3 regions of the Pseudoduganella sp. GW821-FHT12E03 genome follow, and region 2 is predicted to be linked to each of the others. Evidence: riboswitches for the same ligand, from Rfam matches in the RefSeq annotation. Region 2 holds a riboswitch; each other region holds the start of a gene.
The links. Region 2 has a riboswitch for glycine ahead of AC1RRC_RS03535 (D-amino acid dehydrogenase). Riboswitches for the same ligand answer to the same signal wherever they lie in the genome.
Positions count from the first base shown of each region.

Region 1: linked by a shared signal. The riboswitch ahead of AC1RRC_RS16050 (hypothetical protein) and the one ahead of AC1RRC_RS03535 (D-amino acid dehydrogenase) in region 2 are both predicted to bind glycine.
Region 3: linked by a shared signal. The riboswitch ahead of gcvT (glycine cleavage system aminomethyltransferase GcvT) and the one ahead of AC1RRC_RS03535 (D-amino acid dehydrogenase) in region 2 are both predicted to bind glycine.

Region 1 covers NZ_JBXAQJ010000005.1:568,685-571,955, reverse strand. Annotated here, with positions in the region: gene AC1RRC_RS16060 (M4 family metallopeptidase) at 1-572, shown strand, start outside; gene AC1RRC_RS16055 (C39 family peptidase) at 618-1,208, opposite strand; gene AC1RRC_RS16050 (hypothetical protein) at 1,236-1,958, opposite strand; glycine riboswitch at 2,219-2,310, opposite strand; gene AC1RRC_RS16045 (M4 family metallopeptidase) at 2,562-3,271, shown strand, end outside.
Region 2 covers NZ_JBXAQJ010000001.1:910,717-913,987, forward strand. Annotated here, with positions in the region: gene AC1RRC_RS03530 (L-serine ammonia-lyase) at 1-258, opposite strand, end outside; gene AC1RRC_RS03535 (D-amino acid dehydrogenase) at 329-1,588, opposite strand; glycine riboswitch at 1,647-1,750, opposite strand; glycine riboswitch at 1,753-1,849, opposite strand; gene AC1RRC_RS03540 (hypothetical protein) at 1,947-2,309, shown strand; gene AC1RRC_RS03545 (TolC family protein) at 2,488-3,271, shown strand, end outside.
Region 3 covers NZ_JBXAQJ010000002.1:628,393-631,663, forward strand. Annotated here, with positions in the region: gene gcvH (glycine cleavage system protein GcvH) at 1-330, opposite strand, end outside; gene gcvT (glycine cleavage system aminomethyltransferase GcvT) at 378-1,508, opposite strand; glycine riboswitch at 1,558-1,662, opposite strand; glycine riboswitch at 1,681-1,767, opposite strand; gene AC1RRC_RS06530 (ATP-dependent Clp protease proteolytic subunit) at 1,913-2,470, shown strand; gene AC1RRC_RS06535 (hypothetical protein) at 2,515-2,736, opposite strand; gene AC1RRC_RS06540 (DUF1631 family protein) at 2,871-3,271, shown strand, end outside.

The DNA.
Region 1 (3,271 bases), on a different contig from region 2:
CCGCCACCTCCAACCTGCTCTATACCGGTGAATCCGGCGGCCTGAACGAGTCGGCATCCGATATCGCCGGCGAAGCCGTGGAAGCCTATGCGCGCGCTGGCGGCAAGGGGGCCGTGCTGCCGTCGCCCGGCATCAACGACTGGATGGTGGGCAAGGAGATTTCAAAAAGTGGCCAGCCGCTGCGCTGGATGTACAAGCCGAGCAAAGATGGCAAGAGCCCGGACGCGTGGAGTACGACGCTGAAAAGCCTCGATGTGCACTACAGCAGTGGCCCGAACAACCGCATGTTCTACTTCCTGGCCAGGGGTTCCAATGCCAGCACCACCAGCGAATACTATTCGAAGTACCTGACCAAAGCCCCGCTGGCGATGACGGGCATTGGCCTGGACAAGGCTTACCGCATCTGGTTCCGGGCACTGACCACCAAATTCACCTCGTCGACCAATTACGCCGATGCGCGCGCCAAGGTGCTGGCGGCGGCGCAAGAACTGTATGGCGCCAGCAGCGCTGAAGCGAAGGCGGTGCAGCGGGCGTATGCAGCCATCAATGTTGGGACCGACATTGCTGAGTAATTTCAAAAGCCAGCCCACTCAATGCCGGGCCGGCTTTTGCACAGGTCAGTTCGCGCGGCTGATATTCATGCGCTGCGTATGGGTCCAGTTATGGTCCGACGCGCTGACCGCCGACGCATAGGTGCGCCAGGTTTGTCCTTCGCCTGGCCACGGGTTCATGATGTATACGTAATTGACGCCGTTATATGTTTCATAGCCGCGTCCCACCATGATGTGGCCGCCGCCACCGGTCCAGCCGTAGCGGATCACGAACGGCCGGTTGGCGTTGATGTCCGAAACCACGGTGTTCCACGACAGGTAATTATTGATCGCGGTGTTTGGCACGCTCCAATTGGCCAGGATGTTTTGCACGCTGCCGGATGAACCATACATGGAGTTCGGTTGGTTGGCGTTGCTGTTCCAGTTAAACGTGCTGTTGCCGCAAGCGTAGTTCAAGCCATACGCCCAGTTCACGATCTGGCACTGGCTTGGGTAATTGGCCCAGTAATAGCTGAGAATTGCCTTGCTCGATGCGGACCAGCACCACTGGCTGTGTTCCTGCGTGGTCAGCGGCACGGACAAGGTGCGCCATTGCGCCATGGCCATCGGCATGGCCAGCGCCATGGCGGCGCCGATTGCGAGATGCTTCAATTTCATGGGTCTCTCCAGATTCAGATATGAGGATCAGCGGAACGCATCCAGGTTGGCTTTGACGGCTGCGCGCAGCGGCTGCAGCACTTCGGACGCTTCCATCAGTGACGTGTCGCCCTGACCCGTTTTCATTGCGCGCGCCTGCAGCAGCAGCGATTCGCGTGCCGAATGCAGTGGCGCATAACGGGTACGGCCTTCACCGGAGACTTCCAGGAAGTCGGCGCGCGCCTGGTAAATGCGGACGAAACGCAGGTTGTTGCGCGCCGCATTGCCATGATGGGCCGTCAACGCATCGACATCTTTTGCCAGGATGGCGGCGCCATACGAAACGGTTTCATAGCGGCCGTTGACCTGCTCCACGGTCGCCAGGCCGACCGGCTTGCCGCGCACGGAGACGATGAAGCGCCACTGCCCGGTAGGCTTGGCCATGGCCTGCAAATCCGCGCGGCCCGCGACGATGTCTTTGGCTTCCACGGAATGGACAGGAAAGCCGTAGCCGATCACAGCATCCTTCAAGTCCTGCATGTCGCCGATTTCGAGCGGGAAATCAACCGGGGCGACACCGGGCCGGGTGCGCAGCTGGTACGCGGCAAATTGCGCGAAGTCGCGCTGTGCCGCCGCTTGCGCCGATGCGCCGTCTTTGGCGGCAATCGCCGTGGCGTTTTGCGCCATGGCGGGTATGCCGGACAGGCCCAGGATCGTGAACAAGGCCAATGGCGCCAGCAATGCACGCCGGGTGGAACGTTGGTGCTGCATGGATGCTTCTCCTTTTCAGGGTGTACGAGGCCCGCACCGCAAAATGTGGCGCAAAACGCGGCGCAAAACGCGGCGCAAACGCGGTCGATGCGGTCAAGGCACGGACTTTCGTCACAAGATGGATTGAGAACTGCGCGCACAGGACGTACGCACAGCGGTTGCCCCCTCTGTTCCGGACCTGAGAGATTCACGGGCGGTAGCGCCGCTTGCTCCTTCGGTGCGCCATGGCCATGCGGCCGGGCGGCTCTTCAGAGTTCTGATCAGCATAGCCGGTTCATGGGCCTGAGAGTTTCCGGGGCGGTTGCTCCTTCGGCGCCGGCTATGGTGGACCGGTCTCTCCCGACTATGCTGCAACCGGTGTTGCACCGGTTACTTAATTCAGCATAGCCCAGTCAGAACGAATGATTCAACACCGCACAAGTGCTGCGTTGTTTCCGTATCGCGCTACAAAAAAACATGGATACGTTCGACAAAAAATTTCAAATTGAGACAAGTGCACACTTTTCGTCGTAATTCCCGATTTTTTTGTCATGGCCTGTGGTGCTTCGGTAAGGTGGCGGTCACGAGGTAGCCGTCGCTACCCAAATCTATAACGGAGAAACCATGGCAATTCGCAAGACCCTGATTGCAGCAGCAATTGTGTCGATCGCAGGTTCCGCATTCGCCGCGCCCATGATGGGCACCCCGGCATCGTTTTCCCAGCAAGACAAGGCTCGCCTGGTCAGCACGCTGAATGGTGAGCGCAGCAAACATGGCCTGGATGCCGACCATGGTTTCGCCATCGCTTCCCAGCACCCGGGCGAACGTGGCCACGCCATCAGCCGCCTGAACCACACCTACAAGGGTGTGCGCGTGTTTGAATCCGAATCCGTGGTGGTCTCCGATGCGGGCGGCAACATCGTCAGCGAATCGATTGCCGAGCGCCGCAAAGACCTGAGCGCCAAGCGCATCAACACCAAGCCGTCCATGAGCGGCCAGGACGCCATCAAGGTCGCGCTGGGCAAAGTGGGTTCCCACAATGTACAGATCGACCCGCCAAGCGCGGAACTGATCATTTTCCCTGTGATGAAAACCGTGCGTGTCGCCGGCGCCGCCAACAAGGCCGAAGCGGACCTGAACGCGACCGACGTGCAAGACGTGGTGGACAGCTACAAGCTGGCGTACCTGGTGCAGACCCGCCAGGCCAATGGCAACAAGCCGGTCTTCCACAACACCATCGTGGACGCGGCCAATGGCGCTGTGCTCGACCAGTGGAACATGCATCAAACCGTGATCGGCACCGGCCACAGCCAGTACAACGGCCAGGTGCCGAT
Region 2 (3,271 bases):
CGCCAGCAAGTCATCGACCGCATCCGGATCGACACCCGGCGGAGTCTCGCCCAGCAAGCCCAGGATCACGGCCTTGTCGGTCGCATGGCCGACACCGGTCAGCGCCAGCGAACCATACAGAGCCACTTCAATCGCCACGGCTTTGTCCAGCCGCTTGCATTCAAGTAAAAAGCGGCGCGCCGCCACCATCGGCCCGACAGTATGGGAACTCGACGGGCCAATGCCGACTTTGAAAAGGTCAAACACACTCATGTCCATCAACGGTTTCCTTCAAAAAAATTGGGTAGACAGGCCGGCGGCAGGGGAAGGCGCCACCGGCCGGAACGGGTCAGGCGCGGCCTGGCGCCAGCAGCGACACGGGACACTGCCGCTCGCGGGTGGACGCCATCATGCCGGCCACCATGTCGGCCGTGACGGCGCACAGGGTCCAGCCCAGGTGGCCGTGGCCCGTGTTGTAGAACACGCCCGGTGCGCAGCCGGGACCGACCCGGGGCAGCATGTCCGGCATCATCGGACGCAAACCGGCCCACGGCACCACGCGGTTGGTCTTGATGCCAGGGAAGCATTGCGCCACCCAGTCGGTCAGGGGACGGATGCGGTCGGCCCGGATGTCCCGGTTGAAACCGTTGAATTCCGCAGTGCCGGCCACCCGGAAACGGTCGACGCCGAGGCGGCTGGTCACCAGTTTGGTGGCGTCGTCCAGCAGGCTGACCTGCGGCGCGGCGGCCTGGCTGCCCGCGTCATCGAGGTGGACCGTGATGGAATAGCCTTTGACCGGATAAATGTTGACCCGGTCCCCCAGCATGTGGGCGAAGGTGCGGCTGGCGGTGCCGGCGCACACCACCACGCCGTCAAAGGTCTCGACCTGGCGGAAGCCCAGCTGGACCGTCGCGACTTCCACACGGCCATCCTTGCTCGACAGCGAACGCACGTCCTGGCCCAGGCGGATGCCAACACCGAGGCGCAGGCAGGCGTCCGACAGGGCCGTGGTGAACTTGTGGATGTCGCCGGTGGCATCGCTCTCCGTGTAAAAACCGCCGTAATAGTCACCCTGCAGCGCCGGTTCGATCTGGCGCATCTCGTGCGGCGTCACGGCTTGCCGCTGCAGCCCGCCTTCGGCCAGCATGCCCGACACCGCGCGCGCATGGTCAAACCCGGCGCGGTCGCGGTAGATGTGCAGGATACCCTGGCGGCGGACGTCGAAATCGATCCGCTCGGCGCGGGCCCATTCAAACAGGTGTTCGCGCGCGGCGATGGCCAGGCGCGCCGTGGTAATGGTGTTGCTGCGGTAGTACGGGATGGCCGCCATGAATTCAGCGAACCAGCTGAATTTGTGCCACGACGGCTTGGGATTGACCAGCAGCGGCGCATCATTGCGCAGCATCCATTTCACGCCTTTGACGATGGTCGACCAGTGGTTCCAGACTTCCGCGTTGGAGGCCGACAGCTGGCCGCCATTGGCGAACGAGGTTTCCATGGCGGGATAGCGGTTGCGTTCGAATACCGTGACGGCAAAACCTTGTTTTGCCAGCGCATAGGCGGTCGTGATCCCGGTGACGCCGCCACCGATAACAGCAATTGTTTTCATGATGCTCGAGACTCCAGAAGTCAAAAGAGGGTCCCTGCGCGGATACGCAAGAGACACCCCCTCTGTTCTGGACCTGAGAGATTTCGCATGCCCCTGCCGTGGCAGTTCGATGCTTGCTCCTTCGGTGCACCGGGCGACGACTTCCGGCAGCTCTTCAGAGTGTGAATGTGGTATCGGTCCTTTTGCCTGAGAGTTTCCGGGGCGGTTGCTCCTTCGGCGCTGTCCTCGCACTGGGCGGACAGTCTCTCCCGATATCACCTGGAGCGAAGCATAGTCGAAGATGTGACGATTTACCAAACATTTTTCATATGAATTTCACATTTCAGGGCGCCAAATGCCCATGCTATACTGCGCCGCTATGGCCCGTAAGTTCCTGTTCTTCATGCTGACAATCGTCGCACTCCAGTTCAGCTGGATGGCGATCAGCGTCTATTGCGGACACGAATCGGGCCGCGCCGCGCAGCACTTCGGCCACCACCAGCATACCGGGCACCCCGACGACACCGACCTGGCGAAAGATAGCTCGCCGTCGCTGGCGAAAAAACTGACGCCCCATACCGATTGTTCGTCCTGTTCCCATGCGCCGCTGGCGCCGGCGACTTTGGACACGGCGCTGGCCCATGCCCCGCTGGCCGGACAGCGGCAAACCATGCCGCTGTCCACGCCCTCCTCGGCTTACACCCCGCCACCTGAACGCCCCCAGTGGCGCGCCGCCGCTTAAGCCCGGCGGCTGTTTCACCTCTTTCAGTCGAGCCAAGCAAGCTGAGCCAAGCTGCACAAGTGGCATGCGCGACCGCGCGTGCCCCGTTGCCGCATCGCTCACGCGCTGCATAGCCTGAACGCTGCATAGCCCTCTCGCCGCCGGATTGTCTTCGACGTCCTCTTTCGGAGTGAAATCCATGCGATCCAGATTCATCATGCTGGGCGCCACGGTCCTGTTGTCAGGTCAGTGCCTGCCCCTGGCCGCCCATGCGGCCGCCCCGCAGGTACCCGATCCGGTATCCCCTGCGGCACCCAATGCCACATTCAATCTGGCGCTGATCCAGCCGACATTAACGCTGGAACAGGCCATCGCCCTTTCCCTGTCGTCCAATCCCGCCCTGCGCGCGGCCGGCGCCGGTATTGCCATTGCCGACGGCGCCCGCCAGCAGGCCGGCCTGTTGCCCAATCCCGAACTGTCCGTGCTGCGCGAAGGCGCGTCCCATGGTAACCGCACGCAAACGGTGCAACTCAGCCAGCCGCTGGAACTGGGCGGCAAACGCGCCGCCCGCATCGCGGTGGCGGAGCTGGACCGGACCCTGGCCGCCGACGAGGTGTACGTCAAGGCGGCGGAACTGCGCGCCGACGTGACGGCCGCCTACTTTGATGCGCTGGCAGCCCAGGAACGTGTCGAACTGGCGCAGGGCGCACTGGAGCTGGCGCTGAAAACCAGCCATGCGGCCAACCGGCGCGTGACCGCCGGCAAGGTGTCGCCGGTGGAAGCCACGCGGGCCAATGTGGCCACGTCCCATGCCCGGCTGGAACTGACGCAAGCCAATGCCGACCTGGCCAGCGCCCGGCGGCGCCTGGCGGCGATGTGGGGCAGTCCCTACGCGCTGCAGCAGCGCCTGGCACATCCCGAACCCGATGGGACGGCATTGCCGCCGCTGGAAATGCTGGAAGCGCGACTGGAAGCGGCGCCGC
Region 3 (3,271 bases), on a different contig from region 2:
GGCGGCGTCGGATGGCTTGATCTTGAACAGCCAGTTGGCGTAGGCGTCCGCGTTGATCGATTCAGGCGAATCCACTACCGCGTCGTTGACGGCGATGACTTCGCCGGACACTGGTGCGTAGATGTCGGAAGCGGCTTTCACGGATTCCACCACGGCGGCGTCGTCGCCGGCGGTGTAGGTGTTGCCGACTTTCGGCAGTTCGACGAACACGATGTCGCCCAGCGCGTCCTGCGCGAATTCGGTGATGCCGACGGTCAGGGTGCCGTCCGCTTCAGCACGTACCCACTCGTGGGATGCGGTGTACTTCAGGTCTGCAGGAATGTTGCTCATATTGGCTCCAATAGGGTTGTTGTTCGTGTTTGAGGTGCTGACCCGTGTCAGGCAGCGAGGATTTTACCGTTACGGACGAAAGGCAGCTTGACTACCGTGGCGGCCAGCTTCTTGTCGCGGATTTCCACGTGCACGGTGTCGCCGACATTCACGCCCATCGGCACGCGCGCCAGGGCGATCGCTTGCTGCATGGTTGGGGAGAACGTGCCGGACGTGATTTCGCCGGTGTCGCCATTGGCGGCGACGATTTTCTGGTGCGCGCGCAGCACGCCGCCTTTTTCACGCAGGATCAGGCCGACGAATTGGGCGTTCTGGCCTTTGGCTTGCAGGGCGGCCTTGCCGACGAAGTCGCGCTCGGACACCAGGTCGATGGTCCAGGCCAGGCCTGCGTCCAGCGGGTTCACGGATTCGTCCATATCCTGGCCGTACAGGTTCATGCCGGCTTCCAGGCGCAGCGTGTCGCGCGCGCCCAGGCCTGCCGGCTTCACGCCCGCGGCCACCAGGGCGTTCCACAGCGCTTCGGCTTTGCTTGCCGCGACGCCGATTTCAAAGCCGTCTTCGCCGGTGTAGCCGGTGCGTGCCACCATCGCCTCGCCGAACGGCGTGTCTTGCACGAAGGCGACGTTGAATGGCTTCATTTCGCCCGTGGCGGCTTGCGAGCCGGGAATCACTTCCCATACCTTGGCGCGGGCGTTCGGGCCCTGCACGGCGATCAAGGCCATCGGTGCGCCTTCAGCCGTGTCGCCATCGCGGCGCTGGGTGATCGTCAGGCCGGCGCCGGTCTGGTCGTTGTGCGCTTGCATCCAGGCCACGTCCTTGGCGGCGGTGCCGGCGTTGACCACGAGGCGGAACCATTCTTCGTTGATGAAGTAGACGATCAAGTCGTCGATCACGGTGCCTTCAGGATTGAGCATGCACGAGTACAGGGCCTTGCCCGATACCTGCAGCTTGTCGACGTTGTTGGCCAGCAGGCCGCGCAGGAAGCCGCGCACATTGGCGCCCTTGATGTCGACCACGCACATGTGGGCCACGTCGAACATGCCGACGTCGGTGCGCACCGCGTGGTGTTCTTCGATTTGCGAGCCGTAGTTGACGGGCATGTCCCAGCCGCCGAAATCGACCATGCGGGCGCCAAGTGCGCGGTGGGCGTTATTGAGGGGAGTCGACTTCAAGGTCATGTTTGGTCCAATGATCAAAAGGAGTTATAAGGCACGGCAATGCCGTACTTCGAACCCCTCTGTCCTTGGTACCTGAGAGATAGCAAACGGATGGTTTGCACGCCCCTTCGGTGGGCCGTTTCAGAACGAACGGCCGCTCTCCAGAGTTTAACCGGCTGCGCCGTGCGCCGCTGGCCCCTGACCGGTCCTTTTGCCTGAGAGTTTTTGGGTAGTGCCCCTTCGGCGGCAGCGGGCTGCTGCGCTCTCCCGATCAAGACTGTCGACTATATGCCAGATGGTCACTCATGTCAATCTTGCAGGCCCTGGCGGGGCCGCCGATTACTCATGCGCACGAATGAATTCAGTGCGCGGGAGGGGGCCGCTCCTTTGCTAAAATTGTCGTAATTAAAACAACGAGGCCAACCATGGACCAGCATGAAAAATTTGACGGGCACGCGTGGTTCACGCTGTCCGGCGACGTCAACAGCGATATGGTGCACCGCATGTTCGATGCGGTCGCCGATATGACGGAAGACATGGTGACCGACGCGCACGTGTTGCTGCAATCGAATGGCGGCTATGTCAGCGACGGTATCTGCCTGTACAACTACCTGAGCAAGCTGCCGATCCGTTTTCATTTCTATAACGCGGGCGCGGTCGCTTCGATTGCCGTGATCGTGTTTTTGGCGGGGCAAAAGCGCTATGCCAGCAGCACCGCGCGTTTCATGGTGCATAAGTCGCACGCCAGCGCGCCGTCCGGCGCCAGGCCGGAAGCGCTGCGCATTATCGTCGAGGGCTTGCAGGCCGACGATGCGCGGACCGAGGAAATCCTCCGGAATCACGTGGAATTGTTGGACGAGCAATGGCAAATCCATAATTATTCGGACTTGCACTTGACGGCCAGGCAGGCTGCCGAAGTCAAGATGGTGAATAAAGTCATGGATTTTGCGCCGCCCAAAGGGCGCCGCGTGACGAATATCTGAACCGGGCGGCCGGGCCGCCCATGTCTTTCCGGTTAACTTTCCGGTCAGCGCCCCCTGGCCCCGTTGCGGTGCGTACTGCGGGCGCTGATCCGGTTGGCGCGGCGGCTTTCCTCGGCCCGCACATCTTCGCGCCGGGCGCCCTGGTGATCCTGCGGCGAAACCGATACCGATCCTTTAGTTCCTGACTGCCGGCTGATGCCGCCACCTTGCTGCGGCGTCTCCTGGCTGCCCTGATAATCTTGTCTGGTTTTTACCTTGGGTTGCATGATTTAATCCCTTCAGGTTGAGACAGTCCGGCAAAAAAACTACCGATTATTGACTTGTAGCTATTGCCTTGTGGCAATAGTGTGCAAGAATATGGGTGTGGCAATCCGCCGTTCCCACCAAATCAGGTTAGACCATGCAATCAGATCAGACAAATCCTGCCGTGCCCAAGAAAGCGGTGACGCCGCGGCATGCGTTGCTGGAAAACCTGATCGACATCGTCCACCGGCACGTCAGCGAACAATTCCTGGACTTTACGACGCGCGTCGCGTCGGCTTTGATCGATGGCGATCTCGAGGCCGACATACGCGTGTTGCAGGCGCGCTTGCGCGCCGGCAACCTGCTGCGCAGCGGCCATTACGGCTATCTCAGCCTGGTCAAGAAAGAACTGGAAAAAGCGCTACGCCACGAAATCGCGGAACTGGCGCCGGGCCAGAAGGCCAGGCCGAAGCAGGTTGCGCAATCGCTGTCGCTGGTGTCCATGGAAGAAATGGATACCAAGGTGGCGATGGGCGCGGTGGCTAAAGCGTTCGAAGT